3 regions of the Weizmannia sp. WK01 genome follow, and region 3 is predicted to be linked to each of the others. Evidence: predicted binding sites of a transcription regulator. Region 3 holds the regulator's gene; each other region holds the start of a gene.
The links. Region 3 encodes Rex, which represses fermentation and respiration genes when NADH is low (regulators of the CRP and FNR family bind a similar motif). Its sites were predicted from a motif close to TTGTGAAATATTTCACAA; they were not measured.
Positions count from the first base shown of each region.

Region 1: the regulator Rex is predicted to act here: its motif matches at 1,891-1,908, upstream of OF158_RS03680 (L-lactate dehydrogenase).
Region 2: the regulator Rex is predicted to act here: its motif matches at 1,312-1,329, upstream of ric (iron-sulfur cluster repair di-iron protein).

Region 1 covers NZ_CP109616.1:795,725-803,166, reverse strand. Annotated here, with positions in the region: gene OF158_RS03685 (3D domain-containing protein) at 1-310, shown strand, start outside; gene OF158_RS03680 (L-lactate dehydrogenase) at 676-1,614, opposite strand; gene OF158_RS03675 (hypothetical protein) at 2,015-2,269, opposite strand; gene ppc (phosphoenolpyruvate carboxylase) at 2,647-5,406, shown strand; gene OF158_RS03665 (hypothetical protein) at 5,597-5,830, shown strand; gene OF158_RS03660 (IS256 family transposase) at 6,705-7,442, shown strand, end outside.
Region 2 covers NZ_CP109616.1:505,124-512,565, forward strand. Annotated here, with positions in the region: gene ric (iron-sulfur cluster repair di-iron protein) at 549-1,253, opposite strand; gene OF158_RS02430 (YceI family protein) at 1,762-2,298, opposite strand; gene OF158_RS02435 (NADH-dependent flavin oxidoreductase) at 3,178-4,296, opposite strand; gene OF158_RS02440 (hypothetical protein) at 4,440-4,913, shown strand; gene OF158_RS02445 (hypothetical protein) at 4,873-5,685, opposite strand; gene OF158_RS02450 (HD-GYP domain-containing protein) at 6,111-7,133, shown strand.
Region 3 covers NZ_CP109616.1:3,414,432-3,421,873, reverse strand. Annotated here, with positions in the region: gene rimI (ribosomal protein S18-alanine N-acetyltransferase) at 1-172, shown strand, start outside; gene tsaD (tRNA (adenosine(37)-N6)-threonylcarbamoyltransferase complex transferase subunit TsaD) at 173-1,189, shown strand; gene OF158_RS16215 (ABC-F family ATP-binding cassette domain-containing protein) at 1,494-3,413, opposite strand; gene OF158_RS16210 (redox-sensing transcriptional repressor Rex) at 3,728-4,411, shown strand; gene tatC (twin-arginine translocase subunit TatC) at 4,562-5,326, shown strand; gene OF158_RS16200 (YdiK family protein) at 5,363-5,557, opposite strand; gene OF158_RS16195 (CPBP family intramembrane glutamic endopeptidase) at 5,557-6,285, opposite strand; gene groES (co-chaperone GroES) at 6,654-6,938, shown strand; gene groL (chaperonin GroEL) at 6,992-7,442, shown strand, end outside.

The DNA.
Region 1 (7,442 bases), 1.1 Mb from region 3:
TGCCAGCCACAGTACGCCACAAGGCAAATCCTTTTATGTGACGGCAACATCTTATAACCATGAAGATACGAAGTCGGACATTACTGCTACAGGATATAACATTAAGAAAAACCCGAACATGAAATTGATCGCTGTCGATCCGTCGGTCATTCCGCTCGGCAGCAAAGTCTGGGTTGAAGGATACGGGGTTGCCATCGCAGCCGATACCGGTGGTGCCATTAAGGGCCATATCATCGATGTCCTGATGCCGAACAAAAAAGCTTCCATCGCATGGGGGCGCCGTACAGTCAAAGTGATCATATTGAATTAAGAAAAAGCAGCCTTGAACCGATTCAAGGCTGCTTTTTTATATCCACCTATGGGGTCCCGTATAAAATGAACTTAAGTTTTTACATCAAGCCCGAGCACCAATTTGCATGAAGGAGGCAACAGAGCTGCGATATTTTGGTCATTTTATTAAAGTGAATTTCAATTGTTCGCGTCAAAATCAATGATCATCATGGCTTCCGGGAATACATAGAGAGTAGGAATCTTTAGTTCAACTTGTATAGCATAAATTTAGGAGCGGGGGCACGGAACAAACGTGAACTTTTTCGGCAGTCCTTTTTCAGGCAGGCGCCGGGATTTTTTTCAAAGAAAAAGCCGGGCCTCCCATGAAGCCCAGCCGACACATGCTTACAATACAGGTGCCATCGTTTCTTTTAATACTTTAACAGAATGGCTAAATTGTTCCTGTTCTTTGTCGTTCAGCTCGATTTCAACCACTTCACGGACGCCTTGGCGGTTAATAACGGCAGGAACACCAATGTACACATCGCTGTTTCCGTACTGGCCTTCCAAAAAGGCAGAGACTGTCAAAACACTGTTTTCATTGTTCAGGATCGCTCTTGTGATCCGGGTCAGAGACATCCCGATGCCGTAAAATGTGGCCCCTTTTCGTTCAATGATATGGTAAGCCGCATCTCTCGTGTTGACAAAAATATCATCTAATGTTTTTTGGTCAATGGTTCCCTTTTGCAGATAGCTTTCAATGGTGTCATAACCGATCGTTGTATGGCTCCAAACCGGAAGTTCCGTGTCGCCGTGTTCGCCGATAATTGCGGCATGGACATTGCGCGGGTCAATTCCGAAGTGGGCGCTCAAAGAGTTGCGGAGACGCGCGGAGTCAAGCACTGTGCCCGAACCGATAACATGTTCTTTCGGCAGGCCGGACTCTTTCCAAGTTACATATGTCAAAATGTCAACCGGGTTGCTGGCAACAAGAAAAATCCCGTTAAAGCCGCTGTCCATGATGCTCTTAATCATGCCTTTAAAAATTTTTGCGTTTTTGGCAACAAGATCAAGCCTTGTTTCGCCCGGTTTTTGCGGGGAACCTGCCGTAATGACAACAAGATCGGCAGTGCCGCAATCGGAATAATCGCCTTTCCAAACGCGGGTCGGCGTAGGCGCAAATGGCAGGCCGTGGTTCAGGTCCATGGCTTCCCCTTCTGCTTTTGCTTCGTTAATATCGATTAAAACAAGCTCTTCTGCAACACCCTGATTAATCATGGCGTAGCAGTAACTTGTACCAACTGCACCCGTTCCAACCACTGCAATACGATTGACCTTTTTCATGTATAATCTTCCTTCCCATCAAAAGTAAAAAATATATCCACTGTATGAAAGCAGTTTTGCAAGCCCGGCATGGCGGGCCCCTATCCAGTCTATGGATATTGTGCCAACTCCTAATGGATTCCATACTGCTTTTCCTTTAAAGCAGGACGATTAAACTTTTGCAGCAAATGCTGCCATACGGTTTGTGAAAGAGATGGACGGCATGCTCTTTTATGACTGAAATTGATCGTTCCGTTCATTTTCTTTTCTTCCACATGGGTAAGTATACCACTATTTTTGTGATCAGATTCACATATTTTATGGCGAAAATTTGAAAATTCACCTGCCTGCATGAAGGAAAATGACGGTTTTTCCGTTATTATCCGTTTACATTTTTCACAAATGATTTTATTTGAAAAGGTCAGATATGTAAACGGTATTCCCTTTTGTGCGCACTTTCACAAATTGACCCGGGCAGAGAAATGAATGGCTGATCCCACCCAAATGACTGAATGCCTGCTCTGTCCTCCAAAAACGCAGAATCTGCCCGCTTAAAAAAAATCCGCATCACATGCATGGAAGCGTGGACGGCAGACATCGACAAAAACGCAACTGTCCAGTCATTCAATTGCGCATCATAAATGGACGTGATGTGGACAGCCAGTACGCCGAGCATAATAAAGCCTCACATAAAATCAATTTCATATAAATGCACTTTTTTCAAAGAAAGCATCTCCTTTTCTCTTCATACCGGCTGCTTTATTTGTACTCTAACAACGATTTCTTAATTTATTATTAAAGAAGAAAAAAACGGTTTCACCGCCAATTCTTTTCTTCCCATCCCCGGTACTTGCCCCGCAAAAAACACGAATGATATTTACCGTTGACTTTTAATTGTTCGCATTTTATCCTTAATTTATCCTTCTATGTAGGGAATGTTCCTTTGCTGTTTTTTAATTTTATAAAGTATTAGACTTTTTTCATTTTACAAGTATAATAATAAGTATCATTTTCTTTGTGCATTTTTCTACCAAATGAAAGGAGCGATTATCCTTGCATCAAATTGATGAAAAGAAAGCACCCCGGATGGCACTGCAGGCAGACATGGATTTTCTCGCCGGGCTGCTGGATAAAGTGATCCTATTTGAAGGCGGCGAAGCATTGCTCAAAACGATCCAAAATATTCGCTCCCTGGCACAAAAAGCGAGGGAAACAGGCGATGAGGCTTTCTACCTTCAATTAAAAAAAGAAATTACAGATCTGAATCCGCCAGAACGCCAGGAAGTCATCCGCGCCTTCTCTACCTATCTGCAATTATTTAATATTACCGAGCAAAATTTTAGGATTAAGCGCCGGCGGGAGTACCAATCGGAAGATACAGACCAGGTTCAACCGCGTTCACTTGAAGATGGCATCGAAACGCTGCGGAAAGAAAAAGTGCCGGCTGAAATGGTTGCAGAACTGCTGAACAGCTTATCGCTTGAACTGATTATCACGGCACACCCGACAGAAGCAACAAGGCGGACCATTCTGCAAATCCACAAACGCATTGCAGATCTTTTAAAAGCGCTCGAATATGCAAACACCCGTTACGAGAAAAAAGTCATTGAAGAAACGATTTTGAATGAGATTACCATTTTATGGCAAAGTTCCGAAATCCGCGAGAAAAAACCGTCCGTTCTCGACGAAGTGAAAAACGGGCTTTACTATTTCGACAATGTCCTGTTCGACGTGCTGCCGCGCATACACGAAGACTTGGAAGACTATCTGCACGAATCGTACGGACAGCGATTTAAAGTCCCTTCCTATCTTCATTTTGGCTCGTGGATCGGCGGCGACCGGGACGGAAACCCGAACGTGACCGCGGACATCACCTGGAAAACGCTCGAAATGCAACGTGAACTCGTATTGGAAAAATATAAAAAGTCGCTTACAACACTCCGGGAGCTCCTCAGCCATTCTTCCAAAAAAATAAGCGCCAGCCATGCCCTGCTTGCGTCTGTGGAAAGCGAAGAAAATACAATGCCGGCTGCAAAATTATGGCCGACAAAAGATGAAATTTACCGCAGAAAGCTGACGATTATGATCCATAAACTGGAATGTGTGGGAAAAAACAATGGCGGCTACCAATCCGCAAAGGAGCTCCTTGCCGATCTGTATATGATCCGGGACAGCGTGAACCAGCACCATCCGGCCGGGCATCCGATTAAATTGCTCCGCAAAGTCATCCGCCAGGTCGAGTTGTTCGGTTTCCACCTGGCATCACTCGATATCCGCAACCATAGCGGCGAGCATGAATCGGCCCTTGCCGAGGTGCTTTATAACGTCAATATTGCGAAGGACTATAAAAATCTGTCCGAAGATGAAAAAGTCGCGGTGCTCCTGAAGGCTCTAAACGACCCGCGGCCGATGATTTCAATCTATGATACTTTTACGCCGGAAACGCAGGAAGTCATCAATACATTCCGGATGATCAAACGCGCCCACCAAACATTTGGCGAACGGTCCATCCAGGTATATTTGATCAGCATGGCACACTCGGTCAGCGACGTGCTGGAAGTGCTCGTGCTCGCGAAAGAAGCCGGCCTGTACCGCGTCTACCCGAGCGGGGATATTTTAAGCGAGATCCATATCGCCCCGCTTCTGGAAACGATCGCGGACTTGCGGAACGGCGCGAAAATGCTCGAAACCCTTTTCCAAATGCCCATTTACCGGAACCATTTAAAGGTGCGAGGCAATCTGCAGGAAGTCATGCTCGGCTATTCCGACGGTAGCAAAGACGGCGGCACGATGACAGCGAACTGGCAGCTGTACAAAGCACAGAAAGAAATACACGAAATGGGCGCCAAATACGGCATCAAGCTGAAATTTTTCCACGGGCGCGGCGGTTCGCTCGGGCGTGGCGGCGGCCCGCTTTATTCAAGCCTTTTGTCCCAGCCGCCAGTTACACTTGGCGACGGCGTGAAAATCACCGAGCAGGGTGAGGTGCTGTCATCGCGCTATTTGCTGCGCGACATTGCTTACCGAAGCCTTGAGCAGGCGACATCTACAATGATGTGTGCCATCACGGAACAAAAACAGAACGAGAAAAATGGCAAAACGCCAAACGAAGAAGCTGTCAGGGCAATGGATAAAATTTCCGAATATGCGCTTGAAAAATATCAGGAACTCGTCTTCCGCGACCCTGACTTCCTGTCTTATTTCAAACAGGCAACGCCTTTAAATGAGATCGGTGAACTCAACATCGGCTCCCGCCCGATGAGCCGGAAAGGGAGCGCCCGTTTCGAAGACTTGCGCGCCATTCCGTGGGTATTTTCCTGGACGCAAAGCCGCCAGCTCCTCCCCGCCTGGTATGCAGCCGGAACAGGTCTGAGCAAATATGTGGAAGAAACCGGCAATTTCAAGTTGCTCCAGGAAATGTATGCATCATGGCCGTTCTTCCACGCAACGATCAATAACCTGCAAATGGCATTGATCAAGGCGGAGCTTTCCACGGCTGAAGAATATACGAGGCTGGTGAAAGATCCTGAAGTTGCCGGCCGGATTTTCGGCCTGATCAAAGCGGAATACGAACTAACGAAGGAAATGGTTTTAAAGATTGCGGACCAAAAAGAATTGCTGGATTACACGCCAAACATTAAAGAATCGGTGCGTCTCCGCAACCCGTACGTTGACCCGCTGAACCTGTTCCAAGTCTACCTTATTTCGCAACTGCGTGAACGCGAAAACAAAGATGAAAAAGCCCGGCACCTGCTGATGGAGGTCCTGCTTACAATCAACGGCATCGCCGCAGGGCTCCGGAATACAGGCTGATAGCAAAAAAACCTGTCTTGAATCAAGGCAGGTTTTTTTGTACGCTACTTTTTGGGGGCAAAAAACTTTTCCGCATGGTAAAGGGCAGCCCATGCTATGGGGAAACTTGTCCCCTCCTTTTTAACGGAAATTGTAAAAAAATGCAGAACTTATTGTATAATGGCTTTAAGAATATGCCGGGGGTGTGCTAATGGATGACTTTATCGGATTGATTTCAGTCATTTTAATTTTTTCTGTGCCGATTGTCGCAATTGTAACGAATTTTTTTAAGTCGCGCGAAAAAATAAGAGTACAAGTTTTGGAGAAAGAACTGGAGCTTGAAAAACTGAAAAACGAAAACTTCCTGCTGGAAACAGAAAAGATGAGGCTGGAATTACAAAAAATGGAGCTGGACGGGCCTAAGGATGAGTGGGTTGTGAAATAAGCCTAGAAAATTAAAGCAAGTTAAAAGAGCGGCCTACTTAGGGCTTGCCGAATAAGCCAAATATCTAGATCTGGCAAGGATGCTGACAGCTTTGGCAAAAATGTAATGCAAGGGTGTTAGAACAATCCAAAGAAAAGCTTGCACTTGAAACGCGCCCTAGTGAAGAAAGGCTGTCTTTTTTTCGGGCTTTCTTAACATGGACACGCCTTATGTTAAGGAGGAACCCCGTTTTTGCGTGCTTTCTTAACGTAGAAGGGCTCTATGTTAAGGAAGGTCTTCCTTTTCGCTTGCTTCCTTCACGTAGACGGGTTCTACGTGAAGAAAGATCGTCTTTTTTTCGCGCTTTCTTAACGTAGACGCCCTCTATGTGAAGGAAGGCCGTCTTTTTTGCTCGCTTTCTTAACGTAGACGGGCTCTACGTGAAGAAAGGCCTGCAATTTTCACCGCTTCCTTAACGTAGACGCCCTCTATGTGAAGGAAGAACCTCGTTTTTGCTTGCTTCCTTAACATAGACGCGCCCTATGTGAAGGAAGGCCGTCTTTTTTTCGCGCTTCCTTAACGTAGACGGGCTCTACGTGAAGGAAGATCGTCTTTTTTTCGCACTTTCTTAACGTAGACGCCCTCTATGTTAAGAAAGGCCTTCCTTTTCGCTTGCTTTCTTAACGTAGACGGGCTCTATGTGAAGGAAGGTCTTCGTTTTTCCACGCTTCCTTAACGTAGACGCGCCCTATGTGAAGGAAGAGCCTCGTTTTTGCTCGCTTCCTTAACGTAGACGGATTAAGTCCGTATAATTGTGTAAAAAGAAGGAGTCATTTTATCAACTCTTGGCAACACTGTTTTCAACGACGATAAACTAATGAAAAGAGGAGATAAAATGACTCACTTACAGTTTAACTTAAATTTGGATGTTTTAAAAGAAGCCATCATGACTTCCGATCTTGACGCGGTAATTAAATCAGCGGTTGTCCTCGTGTTAAACGAGTTTATGGAAAAGGAAAGGGATGACTATTTAAAAACGAGCCCTTATGAACGCGCTGTTGAACGCCGGGATTACCGGAACGGTTACTATGAACGCGAGCTGTTGATGAGCATCGGCAATGTTACATTAAAAGTTCCCCGGACACGTAATGGCGAATTCTCAACTACCTTATTTGAAAAGTATGCCAGATGTGACCAAGCTTTCGTCCTTTCTATGTTGGAGATGGTCATCAATGGCGTCTCTACCCGTAAGGTCACAAATGTCGTAGAACAGCTTTGCGGTAAGAATGTATCCAAGTCGTTTGTCTCTTCCCTTACGCAAAAACTGGATCCCATTGTGAATGCTTGGGCCGAGAGACCGTTGAATACAACCTACTACCCTTATGTGTTTGTGGACGCCATGTATATAAAAGTACGGGAGCACCATAAGGTCATATCAAAGGCTGTTTATATTGCGACTGCCATTACAGAGAAGAATACACGTGAAATACTGGGTTTAAGCGTTGACCATGCAGAAAGTTTGGAGAGTTGGAGTTCATTTTTTAAACAACTTAAATCACGTGGACTCCAATCACCAAAACTCGTTATTTCCGATGCTCACATGGGCCTTCAGAAAGCAATACAACGGGAATTC
Region 2 (7,442 bases), 790 kb from region 3:
TTTTGGAGGTTTCAAAAAGACAAAAGAAAGCCGGACCCGGGGTAAATTGTCTTTTTGGGGGCTTCAAAAAGACAAAAGAGAGCTGGAATCCGAGCAAATTGTCCATTTGGAGGTCTCAAAAAGACAAAAGAAAGTCGGACCAGAGGCAAACTGTCTTTTTGGAGGTCTCAAAAAGACAAAAGAAAGCCGGACCCGGGGCAAATTGTCCTTTTGAAGGTCTCAAAAAGACAAAAGAGAGCTGGGATCCGTACAAATTGTCCTTTTGAAGGTCTCAAAAAGACAAAAGAGAGCTGGAATCCGGGCAAACTGTCCTTTTGGAGGTTTCAAAAAGACAAAAGAAAGCCGGACCCGGGGCAAATTGTCCTTTTGGGGGGTTCAAAAAGACAAAAGAGAGCTGGAATCCGAGCAAACTGTTCTTTTGGAGGTCTCAAAACGACAAAAGAGGAACGCACGCGCAACGAGTTGTCTTTCCCCGGGGCCAGGAAAGAAAAATAAAAAGCAAACCGCCCCTTTTTAAAAGGCTGCCTGGGAGGACAGCCTTTTAAAAGTCAAACGGCTTCTTCGAGCAACCGCTTAAATAGAATATTATTCTCCAGGTGAATGTGCTGGAATGTATCATTTTCAAAATTTTCAAGGCGGTGGTATACGAGCTGGAATGTACGGCATGCCCCTTCTGGCAACGTATAGTCATTCGTAATTTCGCGGAGCCGGTGCAAAATTTCCCCGACAGCAGCATGTTCTGTTTCAAGGTCGGTCAAACCGGCTGTCGCGGCTTTCAGGTTAGCGGCAGTTGGAAGATTTTCGTATGCACGAATGGCAGGAAATTGTTCGGTATCTTCTTTTTCAGTGTGCTCCAGCAGTTCTGCTTTTAATTGGTTAAACAGTTCATGCACTTCGATGAGATGCGGGTGGTTGCCGCCGTGGACACGCATCACTTTTGTTACATACGGGCTCAAGTTTGGCAGTTCCTCGCGCAAAAACGCGTGATGGGTGGCCTGAATATAGTTGACAATTTCCGTATAGCCCGCTTCATTCCAATTTTGCTCAGTGCCTTTTCCGGCATATTGGCCATAAAGGTTGCAAATAGCATCAAGTAGTTCATCTGCTGATAGGTTGCGCTTTTCCGCAGCTTCTTTCACAGACACATTGCCGCCGCAACAAAAATCGATACGATTTGCTTTAAACAGATCCGCCGCTTTTGGGAATAAGGTTACGATTTCCCCGACAGTCTGGCTCGTTGTAAAACGTTCCATCGAATTCACTCCTCCATTTCATTGCTGCCTTCATCATAAACCATCAGCACCTGCTTATTTGTGATGCACATCACAGCAATTGAGGAAAGTTCTTATTTATGTTAAGGAAGCGCGAAAAAACGAAGGCCTTCCTTCACATAGAGTGCGTCTATGTGAAGAAAGCGTGGAAAAATGACGGCCTTCCTACACATAGAAGGCGTCTACATTAAGGAAGCGTGGAAAAACGAAAGCCTTTCTTCACATAGAGTGCGTCTTTGTTAAGGAAGCGTGGAAAAATGACGGCCTTTCTTCACATAGAACCCGTCTACGTTAAGGAAGCACGAAAAAAAGATGTCCTTTCTTCACATAGAGTGCGTCTAAGTTAAGGAAGCGCGGAAAAAAGACGGTCTTTCTTCACCTAGAGCCCGGCTATGTTATTTAATAGAAAAAAAGCATCCCAAAACCTTGGCCATAAGAAGCATGATCTGCCCAAAGAAAAAAGCGCCAATCTAAATTGGCGCCTCCGCAATTATTCCGCTTTGCTTGCTTCTAATTCCACCGTAAATTTGATTTCATCGCCAACGAGGACACCGCCTGTTTCAAGGGCTGCGTTCCAAGTAAGGCCGTAATTGCTCCGTTTTACGGTCCCTTCTGCACTAAAGCCGGCTGTTTCCGCGCCGCTCATCGGGTTTTTCGAAATCCCTTCAAATGTGACTTTAAATGTTTCTTCTTTTGTCACGCCATGAATCGTTAAATCACCGGTAACGTTATAATCATTGTCCCCTGCCTTTGTAACCGACTTGGAAACAAATGTAATATTCGGATATTGTTCAACATCTAAGAAATCAGCAGAACGAAGATGATTATCGCGGTCATCATTTTTCGTATGAATGCTCCTGGCATCAACAATAAAAGAAACTTTTGCATCCGTTAAATCTTGGGGATCAGCTTCGATTTCGGCTTCGAAATTTTGAAAAGACCCTTTTACTTTTGAAATCATCATATGTTTTACTGTGAAATCAATGGTGCTATGTGCATAGTCAACTGCCCATTTTGTTTTTGTCATCCTAAATTCCTCCTGTTTTTAAAACTTACTTTTCGTAACTTAGTTTAATATCGTAAGTTAAAAAAGTCAAGAAAACCGAACCCTTTTTTTAAAAGGGTTCGGTTTCTGAATCAGCAGGTAGGCAACATCCTGCATGTTAATGGTGCTTTTTGCACTTTCTTTTGCAGTATAGTGGTTCTTACACCAGGCAGAATCCTGCATTGTTAACGGTGTTTGCGGGAACAAATTCGGGCACGCCGTAAGTCGCGCAAAAGCCGCGTGCTGAAAACCCGCAGCAATGCGTGTCAATCAATAACTGGAGAAGGTAGGTAATTCCAGCCCAAAAATTGCATGCCAACTTATATATAATGATGCCCATTCCATCGCATCCATATACTCCGGCTCTAGCTCTAGGCCAGATTAGGCAGGTGCAGCCATTCATTCCTTGACCATTACATATGCTTCACTTCAGTTGTCAACCGAGCTTCGCGGCGCAGCCAATCATTTCTGGACAATTGCGTATGCTCAATTCGATCGCCAACTGGGCCCCGCAGTGAGCCATTCAATCTTTGGCCATTATATATGCTTCGTCAACCGAGCCCCGCGACAAAGCCAACCATTTCTTGACCATTACGTATGCTCAATTCGATCGCCAACTGGGCCCCGCAGTGAGCCATTCATTCTTTGGCAATTACATATGCTTCAATTCGATCGCCAACCGAGCTCCGCGGCAAAGCCATTCATTTCTTGACAATTGCGTATGCTCAATTCGATCGCCAACCGAGCTTCGCGGCAAAGCCATTCATTCCTTGGCCATTACGTAAACTTCAATTCGTGTATCAACCGAGCCTCGCAAGCGCAGCCATTCATTCTTTGACAATGCCGTGCAACATGCAGATGTCATTCTGCAAACGGGAACCAGCCCGGCGTTGAGATGATCATCTTCCACAGCGGTTCCGGAATAACGAGCCGTTCGCGGTCGTCTTTTCTTAACGCGGTTTGAATTGCATCCTCCTGGCCGGCTTTAATTTTTTCCACCCAATGCGGCTCCATGACAAGCTCACGGCCGAGGGCAATAAGCGGTACATCGGTTTCCATTGCCTTCAAAACCTCGTCTCCTGTGTGCAGGGAGCCGACGCCGATCAAAGGCACGCGGCCTGCGACATGTTCCACGATCTGTTCCATGCGCGGACGGCCGGGTTCACCGCCGCGGCGGGCTTTAGACCAGAAGTGCTGCAGGGAAATATGCACATAGTCGAGCTCTTTTTCCATCAGCGCATCCAAAAGCGCGAACGTGTCATCCATCGTAATCCCCGGTTCGTACGGTTCTTCCGGGGATAAGCGGTATCCGACTAAAAACGGCCGGTCCGCATATTCCGCCACCGTTTTTTTCACAGCATCGACGACAGCAAGCGGGAATGCAAGCCGTTTTTCCAGACTGCCGCCCCACTCGTCTTCACGCCGGTTCGTATACGGGGAGAAAAATTGTTGAATCAGATAGCCGTTTGCACCGTGAATTTCAACGCCATCAAAACCGGCTTCGATCACGCGGCGTGTTGCTTCGCCAAATGCCTTCACAATTTCAGCGGTTTCTTCTCCCGTCAACGCGCGTGCATGGACACTGCCATCTGACGAATCTGTTTCACTCGCGCTCACAACATCTCCGCCCGGCACGAGTTCAGCCGGGCATTCGCGGCCACCATGGTGGATTTGCACAACCGCTTTTGCACCGTTTTGCTGAATCGTTTGTGCCAGTTTTTTCATGCTCTCAACCATTTCGTCTGTATGTGCGCCAGGTTGCCCGGTAAACGCTTTGCCGTTTTCCGTAACATTGGCACATGCCGTCACGACCATCCCCGGCCCTTTTGCACGTTCTGCATAATAACGCAGCTCAGCATCCGAAATCGTGCCGTCATCATTCGAGGAATAATGGGTCATCGGCGCCATCACGATGCGGTTTTCCGCCCTGACGCCGCTTTTAAACGTAATGGGTTCAAACAGTTTATCGTATTTGCTCATGGTCATGCTCCTTTCCTGGTTGCTATCGCTTTTTTATTATGTTCCAATCTGTAAAAAAACGAAAATGAAAAGCACCGATCAAACCATGCAGGCATATCATATAGGAAAGTATTTTTTACATCATGAATTGGGAGACGTGAATGATGAGTGATGTCCTTTTACTGCTTCAAATGGTGGCAAAAAGGTTGAGTATCCTTTCGTTGATTACAGCGGTATTGCTGTTGTTGTCCCATTTATGGCTGTACGCTGTATTCGCGTTCATCATAATGGGCGGCCTGATTTGCGTTGACCGGATCATTAGTGAAAAAGGCAATTCACGGGCAGCGGAAAACCGGCGCTATTATACTTTGATCGTTGTAACAGATGAAGATTGGTACGAAGAAGAGCATGTGCCGTTTCTTGAAATGGATCATGTCTCCTTAGAGCTGCATTATCAATATGAAGATATCCGTCGCATTAATCCGTTGATCCAGCTGCAGGCGTTTCCCGGATTTGTTCTCGTCGAAACGGATGATACAAAAAGAATAGAGGAATCGTTGCAAAACCCGGCGCTCGTTACGGGAAACTATGCGGAAGTCATCCATTTTCTGAAACAGGAAAGCGCGGCGGAAAGCTGAAAAAGAAACGGAATCCAAACAAAGCCGATGCCCATTTGTTGCGTGAAATTGCTTGGGAGAAGTCTTTTTCCGAAACAGGAAGTGCGACTGGAAAGCTGAAATAGATACGGAAATCCAAGCAAAGCCGATGCCCATTTGTCTCGAAAATTGCGCGGGGTCTGTTTTCTGAAACAGAAAGTGTGACGGGAAACTGAAAAAACGGAATATCAAGCAACCATGGAAAGCCCGATGTCTGTCTGGAGAGGATGCTTTCTAAAACAGGAAACCCGCACCAAAAGAGCAGTCTGTATTCCGAAGTGCGGCGGAAAACGGAAATAGACACGGAAATCCAAGCAAAGCAAAGATGATACTCATTTGTTGCGGAAAATGCATGGGAGCAGTCTTTTTCCGAAACAGGAAGTGTGACGGGAAAGCTAAAATAGATGCGGGAATCCAAGTAAAGCAAAGCCGATGCTCGTTTGTCTCGAAAATTGCGTGGGAGCGGTCTGTTTTCTGAAACAGAAAGCGCGGTGGGAAGCTGAAAAAACTGAATATCAAGCAACCATGCAAAGCCCGATGTCTGTCCGGAGAGGATGCTTTCTAAAACAGGAAACCCGCACCAAAAGAGCAGTCTGTATTCCGAAGTGCGGCGGAAAACGGAAATAGACACGGAAATCCAAGCAAAGCAAAGATGATACTCATTTGTTGCGGAAAATGCATGGGAGCAGTCTTTTTCCGAAACAGGAAGTGTGACGGGAAAGCTAAAATAGATGCGGGAATCCAAGTAAAGCAAAGCCGATGCCCGTTTGTCTCGAAAATTGCGTGGGAGCGGTCTGTTTTCTGAAACAGAAAGCGCGGCGGGAGCTGAAAAAACCGAATATCAAGCAACCATGCAGAGCACGATGTCTGTCCGGAGAGGATTTTGTTTTTTGAAGTAGGAAACCCGCGCCAAAAATTGAAGTAGAACGGGATATTGCGTGGGCTTGATCTTCTGAAACGCGGGAAAGTACGAGAAATTTGAAATGAGGTGGAAATTCAAAAAAGCAAAGTTGCTCCCCGTTTGAGAATTGTGCGGAGATGGTCCGTTGTTTGAAGTCGAAAATCATGGCAGGCAGCGGAACATAAATGAACTTTTTAAGAAAAATCGGAAAGGCTCCTTTTCACTAACATTTCCTGTGTTAAAATGTAAAAAAAGTACGTTCAAGGGGAGCTTTTTCAATGGTGTTTCGAAAAGGGGAAAAGTTAGCAGAAGATTTGTATTCCAATAGCGGCGTCCTGTTGCTGCGAAAAGGGACGTTTCTTACAGAAAGGCTTGCTGCCATTTTAAATAAATATGAAGTCATCCTCGATCCGCAACTGGACGGCAGGCGCATTGCCACCGAAGCGCCCGGGATCTTCCATGACTTATTATATGAGAATATTTACCATGAAATGGAAGAGCTCCAGCACATCATTCAAGTGAAAACAACCCTTTGTGATGCAGAAGTGGAGAGTATGGAAAGAAATTTTCGCAAGCTTTACAAAGAAGTGTTTGCCACCCGGACGTCTATTTTGGAACTAATGGAGCATTTCTCCGCTGACGAATATTTGTTCAAACACTGTATCCATGTCGGGCTGATCGCTGCCAATATCGGGAAAATTTTGAAGCTGCATCCCGAAAAGCAAAGCCTGCTGGCGCAAATGGGGCTTTTCCACGATATTGGCAAGTTCACCATTGACCCGCAAATTCTCAATAAACCGGGAAGGCTAACAGATGAAGAGTTTGCCTTGATCAAGAAGCATCCGGAAGCGGGTTACCGGCTGCTTGAGAAAACATCGCTTGACCCGATGATTTTAAAAGGGGTCCTGATGCACCATGAACGGCTGGACGGCTCAGGCTACCCGGATGGCAGGAAAACCATTCCTTTTCTTGTCAGAATATTATCTGTGGCGGATACGTTTGACGCCATTTGTTCCAACCGCGCATACCGCAGGAGGCAGCCGGTGTTTTTTGCGATTGACGAATTAATGGCAGATGCTGATGCCGGCCGGCTCGATCGGGAAATTGTCCTCCCGTTTGCCAACTTCCTGATGGAAAATTACCGGAAACAACCGATTACACTCCGTAACGGGGTGAAAGGGAGCATTATCCGGATCCATCCGCTTCATCCAAATCAGCCTGTCCTTAAAGTCGAAGGGTACCCGGTTTTAAACCTGATGGAACAAAAGCTGACCTTGTTTCAAATTGCCAATCCTTATTAATCGGGGATTCTTATGTACCCCATGTAAAAAAGACAAAGCGTGTCTTTTTGGAGCCGGAAAGGTGAACCGGAGAGTACGGTCCGGTCCGCCCCGGTAGTTCAACAAAACATTCCCGGAAAGAGCGAAGGGTTTGGCAAAGCGCGGAAGCCTCTGTCACAATAACGCGATTACTACATTCATTCCAAAGCAAGTCGGGCATTGACTTGTCCTGCCCAGGTTTGGTATAGTATTTCTATTCAAATAGCGACGATGAAGGATCAATAGTAGCCGGAACTTTTCCTTTTAAAGCGAGCCGGGGGCGGTGGAAGC
Region 3 (7,442 bases):
GATGGCTTACGCCGCATTGAACCATGCCAAAACGCTCAGCCTGGAGGTACGCGTCAGCAATATGATTGCGCGCTCCTTATACAGGAAGCTCGGATTTCGGGAAGGCGGCATCCGGAAAGGCTATTACACGGATAATTATGAAGACGCAATTGTGATGTGGGTGAATTTATAAATGGAAAAAGATTTGTTGGTATTAGGCATAGAAACGAGCTGCGATGAAACGGCTGCAGCTGTCATTAAAAACGGGACGGAAATTGTTTCCAATGTGGTCGCTTCTCAGATTGAAAGCCACAAACGGTTCGGCGGGGTGGTGCCAGAGCTTGCATCCCGCCACCATGTCGAGCAAATTACCATTGTCATTGAGGAAGCGATGCAGCAGGCAGACGCGGCTTTTAAAGACCTGGATGCGATCGCCGTGACAGAAGGGCCCGGGCTTGTGGGCGCGTTGCTTGTTGGCGTCAATGCCGCAAAGGCGCTCAGTTTCGCGCATCAGATTCCACTTGTCGGTGTCCATCATATTGCCGGCCATATTTATGCGAACCGGATCGGGCATGAAATGAAGTTTCCGCTGCTTGCGCTTGTCGTTTCAGGAGGTCATACGGAGCTTGTGCTGATGAAGGGCCATGCCGAGTTTGAAGTAATCGGCGAAACGAGAGATGATGCGGCAGGGGAAGCTTATGACAAAGTAGCACGAACGTTGAACCTTCCTTATCCGGGCGGTCCGCAGATTGACCGGCTTGCCCATGAAGGAAAGCCAAATGTTGATTTGCCGCGATCCTGGCTGGAAGGGACTTATGATTTCAGTTTCAGCGGGCTCAAATCAGCCGTCATTAACACCCTCCATAATGCCGCGCAGCGCGGGGAAAGCATCCGGCCTGAAGATATGGCCGCAAGCTTCCAGCAAAGTGTGATTGATGTATTGGTCGGTAAAACCGTGGAGGCGGTAAAAGCGTTTGGCGTCAAAGAAGTGCTGGTCGCCGGCGGTGTTGCCGCGAACAAAGGATTGCGCGCTGCCCTTTCAGAAGCATTCCGGGATCTCCCTGAAGTGGCGTTGCGCATCCCGCCGATCCAGTTATGCACAGACAATGCGGCGATGATTGCCGCATGCGGGACGGTGCTTTTTGAAAAGGGAAAAAGAAGCTCCCTTGACTTAAATGCTTATCCCGGGCTGGACATTGAAAACTTTTAAACAGGGTTGTGAAAAACCGGTGTATGGGAATCGTCCATACACCGGTTTTTTTTGGAGATATGCAGGGGAATTGTGCGCAATCTGTGGAAAAGTTGTTGATAAATGATTGGACTTGTGTAAAACTTTTAAAATTTTTTCCGGACAGGCTGTGGGTATTGTGGATAAATCTGTTGATAATTGTGGATTTTGTGGAAAAACGTTTTGGAAAGCAAGAAATCAATATACCGCCTGTGCATAAATCTGTGCATGGCGCGAGATGCCAAAATAAAAACCTGTGCAGAAAATTTCCACACAGGTCCAAACATTACTCCGCCAGTTCTGCCCATTCTTCCATCAGCGCGTCCAGCTCCAATTTCCGTTGCTCCAGTTCTTCTGTCAGCTCGCGGATTTTAATATGGTCCTGAAAGATTTCCGGGTCGGCCATTTTTTCTTCCCGGTCATGAATTTCTGTTTCCAACGTTTCAATTCTTGTTTCAATTTCTTCAATCCTCCGCTTTTTTTGCCGCTCGCGTTTTTTTGCTTCTTTATCCTGCCGGTAGTTGTTTTTCGCCGGCTGTTCCGCTTTAACCTTTTCTTGTTTCGTGTTTTCCAGGCGTGCAATTTCCAGCATTTCTTCTTTTTTTTGCACATAATAATCATAGTCGCCGAGAAATTCACGGGTTCCCTCCGGCGAGAGCTCCACCACTTTTGTGGCAATCCGGTTAATGAAATAGCGGTCGTGGGAAATGAACAAAATCGTTCCCGGGTAATCGATGAGCGCATTTTCCAGTACTTCTTTACTGTCCAAATCAAGGTGGTTTGTCGGTTCATCTAAAATTAGAAAGTTCGCCTTTTCCAGCATCAATTTGGCGAGGGCAAGCCGGGCTTTTTCGCCGCCGCTTAAGGATGAGACGGTTTTTAAAACGTCATCGCCGGAAAAAAGAAAATTCCCGAGTGCCGTGCGGATTTCTTTTTCTGTTTTCAGCGGGTATGCATCCCATAATTCCCGGAGGACCGTTTTATTGGAAGATAAGTCGGCCAGTTCTTGATCGTAATAGCCGGTCATAACGTTGGAGCCATATTCGATCGTGCCGGATATCAGCGGGATTCTCCGGATAATCGATTTCAAAAGCGTTGACTTGCCGATGCCGTTCGGGCCGACAAGGGCAACACTGTCTTGTTTTTTGACTGAAAGATGGATGTTTTTGGCAACCGGCTCCCCGTCGTAGCCGATGGCAGCATCCCGGACATGAAGGACTTCGTTCCCGCTTTGTTTGGCAATTTCAAACGAAAACCGGGCAGATTTTTCATCGCCAAGCGGCTTGTCCATCAATTCCATTTTTTCCAGTTGTTTCCTCCTACTTTGCGCCCGCTTTGTCGTGGTGGCACGGGCAATGTTTTTTTGGATGAATGCCTGCAATTTCGCAACTTCTTCCTGCTGCTTTTCATATTGTTTGACCTCTCGCTCGTACTGGGCGGCCTTTTGTTCCAGATACCGGCTGTAGTTGCCGTGGTATTTTTTAATGGAATGCCTTGAAATTTCATAGACCTGGTTGACGACTTTATCCAGAAAATAACGGTCATGGGACACGATCAGAATGGCGCCTTCATAGCCTTGTAAATATTGCTCCAGCCAGGTGAGCGTTTCGATATCGAGATGGTTTGTCGGCTCATCCAAAATGAGGATGTCCGGCTTTGTGAGCAGCAATTTCGCCAATGCAAGGCGTGTTTTTTGCCCGCCGCTTAATGTCCGGATCGGGGTGTTGTAGTCGTACTGGTCAAAACGGAAGCCATGCAGAACGGACCGGATATCCGCTTCGATCTGATATCCGCCTTCATCTTTAAAACGTGTCTGCAAAGTATCATAAGCATGCAGCACTTTTTCATACTCCGCCGGGCGGTTATAAATCTTAGGGTCGGCCATTTTTTGTTCGTATTCGCGAAGCTGTTTTTCCATATCCAGCAAATTTTTAAAAACCGACATCATTTCGTCCCAAATGGACAGATCCGATTCGAGTCCGGTATTTTGGGCGAGATAACCGATTTCGACACCATTCGGCATAATGATGGAACCTTCATCATAAGAAAGCTGGCCGGCGATGATTTTCAGGAGGGTCGATTTGCCGGCCCCGTTTCTCCCGACCAAGGCAATCCGGTCTTTTGTTTGAATTTCTAATTTTATATCCGATAAAATAAGTTCAGCGCCATAATATTTTGTGACTTGTTGAACTTGCAGCAACATCATCTTTATGTTCACCTCTATACCATTGTAAGTGTACAGGAAGGCGAACTGCAACTCAACCGGCGTGATCGGAATTTGTCAAAAAACTTTTCACATAAATTCGTAAAAACCCATGAAAAAAATGCTTACTTGTGATATATTTAACATAGTTGGAGAGAGAAAAAGACGCATGCAGGCATTTTTTTAAAACATATTTTTTCTTTGCTCAGATAGGAGTAATATTATAATGAAGAATGGCAGCGCTGCCATTCTGGAATGGACGCACGATTGGAACCAACAGCACAAAAAACTTAAGCTTTCAACTTGGGGGATTTCACATGAAGGATGAATCAGTAAAAATACCGCAAGCCACTGCAAAACGGCTTCCATTATATTACCGGTACCTGAGAAATTTATATACACTTGGCAAGCAAAGGGTATCCTCGGCGGAACTGAGTGAAGCGGTGAAAGTCGACTCCGCTACGATACGCAGGGATTTTTCCTACTTCGGGGCACTTGGAAAAAAAGGTTATGGTTATAATGTAAAATATTTATTGTCTTTTTTCGGCAAGACGCTGAACCAGGATGAGATCACAGATGTAGCGCTGGTTGGCGTTGGGAACCTCGGTACAGCCCTTTTGAATTACAATTTTTCGAAGAATAACAGCGCACGGATTGTGATGGCATTTGACAATGACCCCGGGAAGGTGGGGAGCCATGTTGGCAATGTGCCTGTTTACAGCATGGACGAATTAAGAGAACGGCTTTGCGCGGAAGATGTGACGGTTGTGATTTTGACGGTCCCCGCTTCCAGTGCCCAGGCAGTGACAGACGAGCTTGCCAGTACAAATGTAAAAGGCGTTTTAAACTTTACACCTGCCCGGCTGAACGTGCCGCCGGATATCCGCGTCCATCATATTGACCTGGCCGTGGAACTGCAGGCACTGATCTACTTTTTAAAACATTATTCAAATGATGAAGAAAATTTGAAAGAAACAAAAGAGCCGGTTGCGAAGCCATAGCCAAAAAGCTTTTTTTCCGTTATCATAGTGGGTACAGGGGGTGGCCCGATTGAAAACGGAATGCAGGCGCAAATGGCAATGGCCGGATTTGGCTGTGGCGTGCAAAGGGAAAAGGGCGGATTCAACGCCGGCACTTAAAGGGGAACGGCGATGAATACGAAAAAAATGCCGGTTACCGGACACATCCAGGAATTGAGAAAGCGGTTAATTACCGTTCTCATTTTCTTTCTGTTTGCCCTGGTTGTTGGCTTTTTTACCGCAAAACCTGTTATACGTTATTTGCAGCATGCCAAAAATGCCGGCATGTTCACGATGAATGCCTTCAGGGTAACCGATCCTATTAAGGTTTTTATGGAAGTTTCGGTTGTGATCGCATGCCTATTGACCCTGCCGGTGATTTTGTACCAGCTTTGGGCGTTTATAAGCCCGGGGCTGTATGAGAAAGAAAAGAAACTGACATTAAGTTACATTCCTGTTTCCATCTTGCTTTTTATAGCCGGCGTTTCTTTTTCCTATTTCGTGCTTTGTCCGCTGATGGTGAAGTTTATGATGGGCTTGTCAAATGAAATGGGCATTCGTGCGGTGATCGGGATCCGGGAGTATATTCAGTTTCTGCTAGAGATCACGCTTCCGTTTGGCTTTGTGTTCCAAATGCCGGTCGTGGTCCTGTTTCTGACCCGGCTTGGCATCATTACGCCGAGACTGTTGAAAAAGGTAAGAAAATATGCGTATCTTGCTTTGATTGCAGCTGCCGGCATCATCACCCCGCCGGACGTGTTTTCGCAGCTGATTACCTTTGTTCCACTCGTTTTGCTGTATGAAGCAAGCACACTGATTTCGAAAATGGCGTACCGCAATGCCAAAAAAGCGGCAAAAGAAATGCCAATGGATGAACAGACGATTGCTTCTGAATAAGAAAGCCGTTTTCCGGACGGAGCCGGAAAACGGCTTTTATTTTTTCACTGAGTTTTTCAGCTTGAAATGGAGAAAGATCAGCCTGATGCCGGAACCCAGATCCAATGTTGCAATCAACAGCAGTAAATAAGAAAAAAAGCCCCAGCCGCCCACTTGTACCTGCTGAATGGCAAAATAAGTGAACAAAGCCCCGAGCAGGCAGTTTACAATCCCTGAAAAAAGTGGTCTCATTATAGAAGTCCTCCAATTGAGCTGTAAATTTCATGTACGGATGTCTGCAGAACGGACGGGTGCAAAAGCAGCCTCACGACCACAATCGTGTTCATGGAAACATGCGCAAACATGGAAACGGTGATCCGGTTTGTTTTCTCGTATAAATAAGCGAGCGTCAGCCCTAAAAGGGAATATAAAAACAAGTGGCTCGGTTCGGTATGCGCGAGTCCGAAAATAACCGAGCTGACAATACCGGATAAAAGGAATGAAAAGCGCCTGCGCAGCGTGCCGAAAATGATTTTCCGAAAAACGATTTCCTCGAGAATCGGCCCTGCGATCGAGCTGATGAGGATGACGAGCGGAAATCTTTCAATCAGCGCCATGATTTGCTGCGTATTGTTGGAGGCAGCCGGGGCACCGAATAATGATTCAATGATCGCGGCTGCAGTCTGGGCAAAGAAACAAAGAAAGACGCCGCCTATTGCCCATATGGCGGATGGCGCGGCCGGAAGCGGTTCAGTCCGGTCTGTTTCTTTCTTTGCGGCTTTTCTTAAAAAGTACAGGACGATGATCAGCCCGATGATAAAGCTGATGACGGTCCAAAGCGGGGGCGTCAATGTCCGCATGCTGTCTGCCGGTTCGTGGAAAACGTTCACCCCGGCATAGTAGAGCAACGGATACCCGACGGCGCCGGACAGCAGCATAAGGATGTACGTCACGAGAATATACACATACTCTTTTTTCACGCGTTCTTTTCCTTTCTTGCCAGTTCAAAGTTTAAAGGATCGCAAATTCGTCCAATATGTTCATTGTACTATTGAACCGGGCGGGGTTCAAATGCCGTGCGCAGAGCCAGCCTTTTCAGTTGCATATCCGGATGGTGATCAAGCATACTTATAAAAGGGCAAGCGGCTGAAATGGAGGCGCGCAACCGGCATCCTTTGACGGGGCTCTTTAAAGGATGCAGGGCCCGAAAAAAATAAAAAAAGTTGGATGAGAGACTTGCAAAAAAGCAAGGAATTATTTATTATAATAAATGTGTTAGCACTCAACTTATGCGAGTGCTAATAATGGACAAAATTTTACATAATACGAATTAAGGAGGTTGTTTCACGTGTTAAAACCACTGGGTGATCGCGTTGTCATTGAATTAGTTGAATCGGAAGAAAAAACAGCAAGCGGTATTGTCCTGCCTGACACGGCAAAAGAAAAGCCACAGGAAGGCAAAGTTGTGGCTGTCGGTTCCGGGCGTACCCTTGATAACGGTGAACGTGTTGCCATCGATGTAGCAGTAGGCGACCGCATCATCTTCTCGAAATATGCCGGCACTGAAGTGAAATATGACGGAAAAGAATACTTAATCCTTCGTGAAAGCGATATTCTGGCGGTTGTGGAATAAGCCTGGCTTGTTGAAACATAGAAATAACGATATGACATGAGGAGGTTTTATAAATGGCAAAAGAAATTAAATTCGGCGAAGAAGCCCGCCGCGGTATGCTTCGTGGTGTGGATAAACTGGCAGATGCTGTAAAAGTGACATTGGGCCCGAAAGGACGTAACGTCGTTCTGGAAAAGAAATTCGGTTCTCCGCTGATCACAAATGACGGTGTCACGATCGCAAAAGAAATTGAACTCGAAGACGCGTTTGAAAACATGGGTGCCAAACTTGTCTCCGAAGTGGCCAGCAAAACGAACGATGTAGCTGGTGACGGTACAACCACTGCAACTGTTCTGGCACAGGCAATGATCCGTGAAGGCCTGAAAAACGTAACAGCAGGTGCAAACCCGGTTGGCATCCGCAAAGGGATTGAAAAAGCAGTTGCGGCTGCTGTCGAAGAATTAAAAGCCATTTCGAAACCAATCGAAGGCAAAGCTTCCATCGCCCAAGTTGCTGCAATTTCCT